One region of the Pseudomonas sp. JZ114 genome, then DNA from elsewhere that is predicted to be linked to it. Evidence: predicted binding sites of a transcription regulator. Region 1 holds the regulator's gene; each other region holds the start of a gene.

Region 1 (3,121 bases):
CGACCTGCATATTGCGCGCAAGCATCAGCTGGTTAGCCGTGCAGTCAATCGTCAGCTGACCGAGGAGCCAGCAGAGGAAACCATGGCGGATATGTTTGCCGAGCTTTATCAAAAGCCGGCCAAGCGCGTCGGTTAAGTTACAGTTTTTTGCAAGTTGGGTAAGGTTTTTGCAACAGAAGGTTTACAGGCGTCGTAGTGTCAGAAAGCAGTACACGCTTCAGGTTTAGTGCCAGCTGGCTCGTTAGCATAACGATCTGGCTACACCATAAGTGCCCTCTACGGGCTGGCTGGTTTTTCATAGGTGTACAGCAATGGGTATGCATCCCGTACAGGTAATTGCAGTGACAGGCGGCAAGGGAGGTGTTGGGAAAACCAACGTTTCGGTAAACCTTTCGCTGGCGTTGGCTGAACTGGGCCGACGTGTCATGTTGCTCGATGCCGACTTGGGCTTGGCAAACGTCGACGTTTTGCTCGGTTTGACTCCGAAGCAGACGCTCGCCGATGTGATCGAAGGCAAATGTGATCTTCGCGACGTGATTTTGCAAGGCCCTGGCGGTATCCGGGTCGTTCCGGCCGCTTCCGGTGCGCAAGCCATGGTGCAGTTGTCGTCTCTTCAACATGCCGGTCTGATCCAGGCATTCAGTGACATCAGCAACGATATCGATGTGCTTGTTGTCGATACGGCTGCCGGCATCGGTGATTCGGTCGTGAGCTTTGTACGGGCTGCCCAGGAGGTACTTCTGGTGGTCTGTGATGAGCCTACTTCGATCACGGACGCTTATGCGCTTATCAAGATGTTCAACCGCGATCATGGAATCACGCGGTTTCGCGTACTGGCGAATATGGCATTGACGCCCCAGGAAGGTCGCAATCTCTTTGCTAAGCTGACCAAGGTAACTGACCGTTTCTTGGATGTGGCTCTGCAGTATGTGGGTGCGGTTCCTTTTGATGAATGTGTACGGAAAGCCGTCCAGAAGCAGCGGTCCGTATACGAAGCATACCCGCGCTCCAAAGCCGCTCTGGCTTTCCGGGCTATTGCCCAGAAGGTGGATGCTTGGCCCTTGCCGGCCAACCCACGCGGTCACTTGGAGTTTTTCGTCGAACGATTGGTGCAACCCACTGTAGGGCCAAATGTATGACAGCGTCCAGCGGTCTCCGTATGTACAGTAAATCTCAGACCCATTCACAGCAGGAGCAACTGATCAATCAGTATGCGCCGCTGGTCAAGCGCATTGCCTATCACCTGTTGGCGCGTCTGCCTGCCAATGTACAGGTGGAAGATCTCATGCAGGCCGGCATGATCGGCCTGCTCGAGGCCTCCAAGAAGTACGATGCCGGCAAAGGTGCAAGCTTTGAAACCTATGCCGGTATCCGTATCCGCGGAGCCATGCTGGACGAGGTTCGCAAAGGTGATTGGGCACCTCGTTCGGTGCATCGTAACAGCCGTATGGTGGCCGATGCGATTCGTGCTGTTGAAGCAAGAACGGGTCGTGACGCTAAAGATCCTGAAGTTGCTGCCGAACTTGGTGTAAGCCTTGAAGAATATTACGGCATTCTCAATGACACATTGGGAAGTCGCCTGTTCAGCTTCGATGACTTGATGGAAGAGGGTGAGCACGGTCTCGAAGAGAGCGGAGCCCATGATTTCGAGCCAGGTCGAGGACTGGAAGATGATCGTTTCAAGCAGGCCCTGGCGGAAGCCATTGCCAATCTTCCAGAGCGTGAGCGTCTCGTCTTGTCGCTGTATTACGACGAGGAGTTGAACCTAAAGGAAATCGGAGAGGTGCTTGGGGTAAGTGAATCCCGAGTCTGTCAACTGCACAGTCAGTGCGCAGCACGTCTGCGGGCTCGTCTGGCTGAATGGCGTTCGCGCTAAGGCAAAACACTAAGCATGTATGGCATGCCTTTGAAAAGGCATGTCTGGGGTAAGGATGGAGGTCGACTTGGACAAAGATATGAAAATTCTCATCGTGGACGATTTTTCCACCATGAGACGCATCATCAAGAATCTGCTGCGAGATCTGGGGTTCACCAATACTACCGAGGCCGACGACGGCTTGACGGCGTTGCCGATGCTGCAAAGCGGCAACTTCGACTTCCTGGTAACGGACTGGAACATGCCGGGTATGACCGGTATCGACCTGCTACGGGAAGTCCGTGCCGATGCACGCCTGAAGAACCTGCCTGTTCTGATGGTAACGGCCGAAGCCAAGCGCGAACAAATTGTCGAGGCAGCTCAAGCGGGTGTGAATGGTTACGTTGTGAAGCCGTTTACTGCCCAGGTGCTCAAAGAAAAGATCGACAAGATCTTTGAGCGGGTCAACGGCTGATAACCATCTCGAGGATGTTATGGACCTTGGCAGTAAATCATTCGAAGACCTGGAATCGACCCTGAAAAAGCATGCCCAAGAGCTGGTTGCCAGCCTTGAAGATGGCAATTTCAGCCAGGCAGTGCAGCTCATCAATGAGCTCAATCAGGTGCGAGATCGTGGTCTGTATCAGGAAATCGGCAAGCTGACGCGTGAGTTGCACAACGCGATCGTCAACTTCCAGATCGATCCCCAGGCGTCCTATGCCAATGAAGTAACAAACATTGCAGACGCCACCGATCGCCTAAGCTACGTTGTGGAAATGACGGAGCGTGCTGCCAACCGTACCATGGACTTGGTCGATGCCAGCACACCGCTTATCGAATCATTTGGTAAGGACGCTCATGACCTCCACGCCGAGTGGGGCCGCTTTATGCGGCGCGAGCTCAGTGCCGAGGAGTTCCGCGAGCTGGCCAAGCGCGTCGGTGCGTTTCTGGGGCGCAGCGATGAGGACGCCCACAAGCTGTCTTCGTTGCTGAACGATATCCTGTTGGCGCAGGACTATCAGGATCTTACCGGTCAAGTCATCAAGCGTGTGACGAACCTTGTTACACAAGTCGAGCGCGATCTCGTCAAGCTGGTCCGTATGGCCGGTCAGGTGGATCGTTATGCAGGAATTAGCCACGACCACGTCAAGGCCATCGAAGAAATTCAAAAAGAAAAGTCTTCGAAGGGTGAAGGTCCGCAGATTCATGCCGATAAAAGAGAAGACGTCGTATCCAGCCAGGATGACGTAGATGACCTTCTGTCCA
Region 2 (3,121 bases), on a different replicon from region 1:
GTGGCCTCAAGCGAGATGCGGCTGAATAAGAAGAGGGTCGCCAAAAAAGCTGACTAGCCCGCTTAGCTCAAGCAGCTCCACAACCGCAGGGCTGTGATTGCACAGGCTAAGCGAGCAGCCACGCCTGGCTGCTTCCTGTTTTGCAAGGATGAGCAGCTGCAGGCCAGCCGAATCGAATTCATCTACTCCTGCCAGATCAAATTCGACCTGTGCGCTGGCCTTGAGCGGATCGAGCACCTTGGCCTTGCTCTCAGCTGCTGTATAAATAGTCAACGGGCCATCCAGGGCCACACGGTGATGCAGTTCAATAGCGGCTTCGGTCATGGTGACGATCTCGTAGCAGGGTTACGGCAGAATCAGTTTGGAAACAGCCGCCAGCATCTGAGCGGGCTGGAAGGGCTTGACCATCCAGGCTTTGGCGCCTGCGGCCTGACCGGCTGATTTCTTGTCGGCACCCGACTCGGTGGTCAGCATGATGACCGGCGTGAACTTGTAGGCTGGCAGCTTCTTGGCTGCTGTAACAAACGCAATGCCGTCCATATTGGGCATGTTCACGTCGCTGATGATCAGGTGGATCTTGCGGCCGTCTAACTTGCCCAATGCGTCCTTGCCATCACAGCCCTCGATCACGTCGTAGCCGGCGCCCTTGAGTGTCATGCCGACCACTTGGCGGATCGAAATGGAGTCATCAACGATAAGAACGGTTTTTTTCGTGCTCATAATGGTCTCGAACAGAAGTGTGGCTTAGAAGAAGGTGATATCGGACGAAGCGGCTGAGGCCGGCGTTTTGCCGTGATGGACAGCCAGCTGCTCCGCTGTGGTATAGGTCTTGGCCAGCTCATCAAGCCAGGCTTTGGTGTCGATCGGCTTCAACGCCTCGCCCTGCGCGGCCTGAGTACGGCGGTCAAGCAGGCGCTGTTCCAGCTTGTTCAAATCATTGCGGATATGGCTCAGCATCTGGCTGACGCGATCCTGGAATTGCAGGGCTACCAGGACGTCCGAGATTTCAGCGCCCACGGCTTCGCTTTGCTCGCGCAAGGTGTTGCTCTGCTGCACCAGATGACTGGCGCTGGCATTGAACTGGGTGATGACGTTTTCGATGACGTTTCCGGAGTTCGCCAGGGTTTCAGCATCCTGACGGGCGTACTGCTCGGACGCCTCCAGGGTGCGGCGAATGGCGGCATTAACGGTCTCCACCGTTTCGCTGATCTTTTGTCCGGTGTTGCCTGACAGAGTCGACAAGCTGCGAACTTCATCGGCGACTACCGCAAATCCACGGCCTGCCTCGCCTGCACGTGCAGCTTCGATAGCCGCGTTCAAGGCCAACAGGTTCGTCTGCTTGGCAACATCGGCAACATCCTTGGCCATGGCCTGAAGCTGGCCGGTAAATTCATGCAGTTGCGTGATTTCACGCTGGAGCACTGCCTTGCTTGACAAGGCTTCACGCAGGCCGGTAATGATGCCGTTGAGTTCGTTCTGGCTGGAGGACAGGAGCGCAACAAGCGCCTGAGCACTGCCATCATGGGACCCTTCGACTGACATTTGAATACGGCCTGCCAGCTCAGCAAAGCGATGGGTCAGTTGGGTAACGGCTTCTTCCGTGTGACTACGCGCTGTTTCGATCTGCTGTGCCCACACCGGGAGCACTTCAATACAGATCCCGTCCACAGCACCTTCTTGGGCCTTTTTGCCGGTCATGCCGCGTGCCTCGCTTTGTGAGGCGGAAAGTGCTTTCAGCACCTGCTGCTGGCGCGCCTGGCCCCAGACAGCCAAAAGCCCGGCTGCAATCAGTAGCGCAGCTGCCAGCACCCAGCTCAACGAGGAAGCGTTTCCTGCCCAGACAATTCCGGCTCCGCCAGCTACGCCACACAGCGCAAGCGGAATCCAGACGGTACCTGTCATTGAGGCGTGGTTGGAAGCTCCAGAAATGGAATGATCGAGAGAAACATCAGAGGAAGGCATCAAGCACCACCATTAAGTCGATTGCGCAGAGAACCGCATTGGAGGGGTTATCGTTTTCTACGCTTGAAACTTAATGGCGGTTATAGGATTTATTTACATGTCAATAATGAGGTGATGGTTTAGTGCCATTACTGAGGTTGGGTTTTTCTAACTGTGATTGGTTTCACTTTTTTTAGGCGTGCTCAATCTTTTCTTCGGCCTCCAGGTCCCGACGCTTGAGCGCACTGGTCTCTTTCCTATTCCCTTATACTTCTTGTGCAGCGCTTTGCGTTCATTGACGTCGAGATTTTCCAAGTGGAGCAGGCGATCCTGTGCGCCTTGGGTAACGCGCAAGAATTCGTCGAGCTTGATGTGCAGGGCAACGTTGTCATGGTTCTGTGTGTTCTGGATCAGAAACACCATGAGAAACGTAATGATGGTCATGGAGGTGTTGATGATCAGCTGCCACGTATCGTTGTAATGAAAGACAGCCCAGAGAATGATGCCTGTGACAGCCAGCTGAAACGTGCGGGCTTGGCCTGCCTAATTTGAGAGTTTTGCCGAAAGTTCATTGAATGTCATGGTGCACCCTTAAGGTATTACCTGATGTTGCAGACGTAATGCTTAAGGGCTTGGTTTCTGGCCGCCGTATGCGGTGTGCTGCGATAGGGGGATGAGGCGAGGCACGGCGTGTACGCGCAGAACTAATGAGTGTCCCGGCTTTCAACCGTAACAACAGGTCAGGGACGTAAATATGTCAACGCCAGACGATAAGAACGAATTTTCCAGCCGCCAGTATCCGATCCAAGAAGACCTTTGCGTACAGAAACGGATCTGGATGATCGAGCGTATAGGCTGGCACATGCTGTGCGCCATTGTCATCCTGACGTTGCTTGGTCTGTTCTCCAAGGGTCCACTAAGTCATACCGAAATCCAGAGTCCTGATGGCGAACTGATCATTGTCTACGAGCGCTTTGCACGTAATGGTGCATCCATGCCGGTCACCATCAAGGCCAAGGCTGGAGCAGATGGAAAAGCGACCATCCTGCTCGACGGCAGTCTGTTGGACTCATTCAGTGTCGACAGCCTGCAACCCGAGCCAGTCGAATCCCGCAGCTACGGTTCAGGGATGCGCCTTACCTACCTGGCTGATGATCGAGGCTGGGTCCAGACGCACCTG
Region 3 (3,121 bases), 1.1 Mb from region 1:
GCTGAAGCCCCTTGGCTGCCTCGGGCAGGCCATGGATGCCTTGGGCCATGAGCACTGTTTGGTCCGCATCGGGTGTCAACAGGAGCAGGCGTGGCAGGCCGGTTGCCGCCAAGGCATCCCTGGCGCAAGCCGTCAGCTGGATGCCGTTGCTAAAGGAACTGGGCGTCTTTACCAGTTCGGCACAATATCGGCGCCATGCGTCCAGCCCATCGCCTGGCGTTTGGTTATTGGCCGCGGCTGATTGGGTGTCAGGCGCGGCCTTCCTGTTTGAGTGCAGGCGTCTTGCATCCCAGGGCCAGATCAGGGCTTCGGCCGGATGCCAAAGGCCTGGAATGAACTGTTGGCGAGCATGCTGCGCGGCGGCCTGATGGGTGACCTGCTGAATATGATCCAGTGACTCATGCATATAGAGGCCGACCAGCCGTTGCCAGCGGAGGATGTGCGGGTTGCTCCAGCTCTGGTGGGCGGCCACGGCCAGGCCATTCGCCAACAGAATTGTGTTGCCGGGCTGGGTGAGCCACCGACGTAGCGGCAAGTCCTCATCCAGGCGCTGTTGCTGCTGAAGAGGATGGGCATCGTTGTGGGCAATGTGCAGCGCCTTGACCAGGCGGCGACGGTCCTTCACCAGCAGGCGATATCCGTCTACAACCCAGGCGGGCAGGCTCCAGCGCTCGGCTAGGGTCAGGCACAGGTCCAGAAGGGGTACGCCAAGCAGCTCCTGCTCGACCGTGATGGCCGGCTCGTTGTTGCCCAGTACCCGCTGCTCCCATTCTTCCCAGAGTTCTGGATAAGCCTGAGCCAGTGGCCACACGGGCGCCAGGAACAGAAGCGTAGAGAGACGAACCTCCTGGCGCAGGCGAGCCAGGGTATTGCCGAAGAGGCCATTGGCCTGCGCCATGGCGTGTTCGCTGATCAACAAGAGCTGCGAAAGGGCTGGCGAGTATTTCTCTTTAGCTTCCGACGGAAGTGCCGATAACAGGTACTCAGTAGGACCCAGCCCGAGCCGGCTCAAGGCTACTTCCAGCGAAACCGCAGGATTCTCCCGGCCAAGCTGGCTTCGATTGGACTCCCTTAGCAGCACCAGCGACAGGATCGGTGACTGAAGCGCCACCTCGGCAATTTCAGGAACGGTCTTGTTGCCATTGGCCAGAGCCCTGCGGACATCTTCCTTGACTTCCTGGGGTACGGATAAACGTACGCTTTCCAGCCTTTTCAGCCAGGCGTCGAGCGTATTTGGACGAGCGGTAGTAATGGACATAGAGAGCTCGCATGAATGGCTTACAGAAATACCTACAGTCTGGCGCAGATTATCCGATAACTAAATCAGCAGCCTCTTTGTGGGCCCTTGTTTAACTAGAAGTGTTTGAAAATCATGGTCAAGATCATCGGCATTATCGTTGTCATCGGTAGCATACTCGCAGGCTTCGTGCTATCGGGCGGCAGTATCATGGCTCTCGTGCATCCTTACGAAGTGCTGACGATTGGTGGCGCTTCGTTGGGTGCCTTTTTACAGGCCAACTCGGGCAGCACCTTCAAGATCGTGTTTAAGAAGTCTTTGTCCATGTTTGGTCATCGCTTCACTCATGCGTACTACCTGGACGTGCTCAAGCTACTCTACGAAATCCTCAACAAGAGCCGTCGTGAGGGCATGATGTCCATCGAGGGCGATATTGAAGAGCCTAACGAAAGCCCAATCTTCAGCAAATACCCAGCCATCCTCAAAGATGCACGGATGACAGCCTTCATCACTGATTATCTGCGTCTGATGTCGTCTGGCAATATGGCTCCGCACGAATTGGAAGGGTTATTCGACATGGAGCTGAACAGCACCAAGGCTGACCTTGAGCACCCCTCTCATGCCGTAGCCAAGATCGCCGACGGTATGCCAGCCATGGGTATTGTGGCAGCGGTACTGGGTATCGTAATTACCATGGGCCTGTTGGCCGAAGGGGACACCATCAAGATTGGTGCGAGCGTAGGTACTGCCCTGGTAGGTACTTTCCTGGGTATTCTGGCGTCCTACGGCTTCTTTGCACCCTTGGCTGCCTCGCTCGAGCATGACGCCAAGGAAGAACTGAACGTTCTCGAGTCCATCAAGGCCACCCTGGTTGCTTCCGCATCGGGCATGCCGCCAACCGTGGCTGTCGAGTTCGGTCGTAAAGTCCTGTATCCCGCCCATCGCCCAAGCTTCATCGAGCTTGAGCAAGCAATGCGCGGCGCGTGAGGTTAAGCCGTCATGGATAACAACCAGCCCATTATCATAAAGCGCGTCAAGAAAGTTGAAGGCGGGCACCATGGCGGCGCCTGGAAGATTGCCTTCGCCGACTTCATGACAGCCCTGATGGCGTTCTTCCTGGTGATGTGGCTGTTGATTTCGACCACTCCCGAGCAGCGGATCGCCATTTCAGGCTACTTTCAGGACCCGATCGGGTTTACGGAAAGCGGAAGTCCTTATGTGATCGACCTTGGCGGTACGCCAACACCGTCTCCCAATCAGACGCTGAACCCGACGATGGAAAATGACCCCAAGACGCCGGATTCACCTGATAGCACTGATGAGGAACAGATCGACCAGACTACCAAGCCGAGTCCGGCTGATGCGGGCGGCATTGATGCTCAGCAGGCCGAGAACATCGCGGAGAAGATCGACAAGGAGCGCCTGCAACTGCTCCTGCAGGAATTGCAGAACAAGATCAACGATAACCCGGATCTGCAGCGTTTCAAGGATCAGATCCTGCTCGAGATCACTCAGGACGGCCTGCGTATCCAGATCGTCGATGCGGAAAATCGGCCGATGTTCGACTCGGGCAGTGCTGAGCTGAAGATGTACTTCGAGAATATCCTGCTGGCCATGGCGGATACGATCAGGGAAGTTCCGAACAAGATCAGCATCAGCGGTCACACCGATGCCAAGCCGTTCGTAGGGAAGGGGTACTACGGCAACTGGGAATTGTCGGCTGCTCGTGCCAATGCGGCCCGTCGAGCGCTGGTGGCAGGTAGTTACCCAGAGAACCAGGTGGCCCGTGTAGTAGGGTATGCCTCGTCGGCACTGTTCGATCGCAAGGACCCGCTCGACCCGGTCAACCGTCGTATCGACATTGTTGTTCTGACCAAGAAGGCT
Region 4 (3,121 bases), 1.5 Mb from region 1:
CCGACACGGACTACTCCATATGCGCTGCCAGTCATGATGGCGGTCATCCACGCGGTCCAACACCGGACGTGACGTTATTGAGGTCACGAATCAGCTCGTTCACTTCACCTGCCGTCGTCAGCTGGTCGCCCGTCGAGGCGTTGATGGCATCGATGGAGCGCGTGGTACGCACTACACCCTTGGCGATACGCTCGAAGGCTTCGCCTACGCTTCGAGAGATTTCATTACCCACCGTGATGCGCTTGGAGGACTCCTGAATCAGCTTGTTGATCTCCTTGGTCGCCTGGGACGATTTCTCGGCCAGCTTGCGCACCTCGTCCGCCACGACCGAAAAGCCCAGGCCATGCTCGCCCGCCCGCGCCGCCTCGATGGCTGCGTTGAAGGCCAGCATGTTCGTCTGGCTGGCGATGTCGCTGATGACCTGAATGATGTCCTGGATGTCCTCAGCAGACTTGGCAATAACGGCCATAGCTTCAACGGAGCGCTTGAGCGTCTCGGCGCCTTGGGCGGCCTCTTCCTGCGTCATGCGCGCCAGCCCATTTGCCTCCCCGGTGCTTTGGGCAATGTGGTTGATCGATTGCGTCAGGTTTTGTACGGAGCTGCTCATGGCTTGCGTCTTGGCCTTGACCAACTGCTCCATTTCCACCTGCTGGGTAATGTCTGTCGCAAACTTGATAACTTTGTATGGCTGGCCGTCGGCATTGAAGATCGGGTTATAAGTCGCCTGGATCCAGATCTTCTGTCCGAACTTGCCCAGGCGCATGTAACGGTCGCTGAAGAACTGCCCCTGCCCCAGACGCTGCCAGAAGTCCCGATACGCGGTTGAAGTGACGTAATGCTCCTCACAGAACATGCGGTGGTGCTTGCCGACGATCTCTTCCAGGCGATAGCCCAGGGTCGACAGGAAGTTCTGGTTGGCATGGAGAATGTTGCCCAGCAGATCGAACTCGATGACCGCCTGGCTACGATCAATGGCCGCAATCTTGCCTTCATACTCGGCACTCTTGATCTGCAAGGCCGTGATATCAGTAGCGAACTTCACGATTTTGTAAGGCTTGCCCTCGGCGTCCAGGATCGGGTTATAGGTCGCTTGAATCCAGATTTCACGCCCTTCCTTGCTGATGCGCTTGTAGACCCCTGTGTCGAACTTACCACGGCCAAGCTTTTCCCAAAGCAGATGGTACGCAGTGGAGTTGGCATGTTCTTCGTCACAGAACATGCGGTGATGCTTGCCCTTGATCTCTTCCAGGCTATAGCCCAGCACAGACAGGAAATTATCGTTGGCCCGCAGCACATGGCCGGTCAGATCGAACTCGATAACCGCCTGGGCGCGTTCGATAGCATTGACCTTGCCCTGGTGGTCGGTGCTGCGTAATACAGCCTCGGTCACATCGGACGCGAACTTGACCACCTTGTACGGTTTGCCTTCGGCATTGAAAATCGGGTTGTAGGTCGCCTGAATCCAAACCTCCCGGCCGCCCTTACCCAGGCGCTTGTACTGCCCTGCATCGAACTCGCCGCGGCCAAGCTTTTCCCAGAACTGGCGATAGGACATGCTACTGGCGTATTCGGCATCGCAGAAGATCCGGTGATGCTGCCCGGCGATCTCCTCAAGCCGATACCCCAAGGCGTCGAGGAAATTCTGGTTGGCGCGCAGGATGGTGCCATCAAGGTTAAACTCGATGACGGCTTGGGAGCGATCAATCGCTGACCAGAGTGAATTGAACTCCGCCGCCTGGGCGTCAGCGTTGAAGTCTTGGGGGGCATTCATTGGATTTCTCTCCGGTAGCATTCGTGGGCAAAAAACCGCCCTATGGTTTTTGCGATAACGATGCTATCGGCTGAGCCGGATCCGGCTTGATACTACCGCCTATTATTTTGTCGCCCCGTCACTACCCCTTGTCCAACAGCGTACCCAGGACTCTGAATAAAACCTGAACAAGCCCATATGTTAGCCAGCCAAGCGGCTGAGTAGGTCCTTTCCAGGCCTATAGTCCGCCCCGTCTTCAATCGTGGAGTTTCTCTTGGCTTCTCTTGGACTGTTGTCCGTATAGCCGATTGCGCATCGGTAACTGATGGCAAGGCCCACCCAGACATTTTCTGCCACTGCCCTTGCCGTTCGAGCCGATAGTGGCATTGGTCGACCACGCAGATCAGAACCAATCCCTGTCGACACCTTATCGTGAGCAATGCCGTAGCCGATGTGGGTCTTCATGCGTCCCCATAATGCCTACGCCCCGCCCGGACAGTGACCTGCGCTCGCCCATTGAACGCCGGGGCAAAACGCCATTGGCAGGGCGGTTATATGCGTCTGGAAAACATCAAGCCGCAAGATGTCCGTTTCACGCTATACATTGGCTTTTTAGCGCTATCCCGAAAAGCATAATCGGGTTAAGTTCTAACCTGTGATATTTAATATGTATGCATTAAATATTTAGTTGAATATATTATTCAAACCAATGCTTAACTTATCTTGAAGCAGAGCAAATTTACCTTACACATTTATTAAGACTGCATCCCATTGATTTCGAATAAAAAAGCCCGCCCTTAAAGCGGGCTTTTTTATTTCACAAAGATATTAAATAGCTTCAAAAAAGTGCCAAGCGCACCAAGTTAGAGCAGCAAATTATACTTATGGATGAACATATCCTTATATTTTAACGCCAACACCTTAAAACATAAGGAATATATAAAGCTGGCATATCCATTGCTCTCGTATTCATATCGTTATATAGCCCTCGGAAACTTCCATGAATACGAAGATATTGGTAGATAGTCGCGCGCCAGGCAGCGCTCTGGGCACTCGCTGGTTTCAACTGGCCGCAGGCGTTGTCTGCATGATGGCCATTTCAAGCCCGCAATATGTCTGGACATTGTTTACGGCGCCATTGACCCAAAAGCTGGGTGTCTCACTGGCTCAGATCCAGATTACCTTTTCCATTCTGATCGTCCTGCAAACGTTTTTCTCGCCAGTACAAGGTTTTCTGATTGACCGTTTCGGCTTACGCAAACTGATCGCCTTTGGTTGTGCCCTCACAGGGCTGTCCTGGATTCTGGCAAGTCAGGCCAATTCACTCGCCATGATCTACCTGACCTACGGCCTAATGGGGGGCTTGGGAAC

What was found. Region 1 encodes FliA, which starts transcription of late flagellar genes. Its sites were predicted from a motif close to CTAAAGTTTNNNNNNNNNNNGCCGNTAA; they were not measured.
Region 2: the regulator FliA is predicted to act here: its motif matches at 2,010-2,037, upstream of JQR90_RS19570 (methyl-accepting chemotaxis protein).
Region 3: the regulator FliA is predicted to act here: its motif matches at 1,291-1,318, upstream of motA (flagellar motor stator protein MotA).
Region 4: the regulator FliA is predicted to act here: its motif matches at 1,835-1,862, upstream of JQR90_RS01365 (methyl-accepting chemotaxis protein).

The regions. Positions count from the first base shown of each region.
Region 1 covers NZ_CP069256.1:1,727,567-1,730,687, forward strand. Annotated here, with positions in the region: gene flhF (flagellar biosynthesis protein FlhF) at 1-136, shown strand, start outside; gene fleN (flagellar synthesis regulator FleN) at 312-1,139, shown strand; gene fliA (RNA polymerase sigma factor FliA) at 1,136-1,876, shown strand; gene JQR90_RS08105 (chemotaxis response regulator CheY) at 1,956-2,330, shown strand; gene JQR90_RS08110 (protein phosphatase CheZ) at 2,350-3,121, shown strand, end outside.
Region 2 covers NZ_CP069257.1:19,062-22,182, forward strand. Annotated here, with positions in the region: gene JQR90_RS19560 (STAS domain-containing protein) at 7-324, opposite strand; gene JQR90_RS19565 (response regulator) at 346-720, opposite strand; gene JQR90_RS19570 (methyl-accepting chemotaxis protein) at 745-1,962, opposite strand; partial or broken gene JQR90_RS19575 (low affinity iron permease family protein) at 2,110-2,523, opposite strand; gene JQR90_RS19580 (hypothetical protein) at 2,696-3,121, shown strand, end outside.
Region 3 covers NZ_CP069256.1:601,366-604,486, forward strand. Annotated here, with positions in the region: gene JQR90_RS02915 (HDOD domain-containing protein) at 1-1,258, opposite strand, end outside; gene motA (flagellar motor stator protein MotA) at 1,373-2,224, shown strand; gene motB (flagellar motor protein MotB) at 2,237-3,121, shown strand, end outside.
Region 4 covers NZ_CP069256.1:274,036-277,156, reverse strand. Annotated here, with positions in the region: gene JQR90_RS01370 (chemotaxis protein CheW) at 1-35, opposite strand, end outside; gene JQR90_RS01365 (methyl-accepting chemotaxis protein) at 44-1,771, opposite strand; gene oxlT (oxalate/formate MFS antiporter) at 2,751-3,121, shown strand, end outside.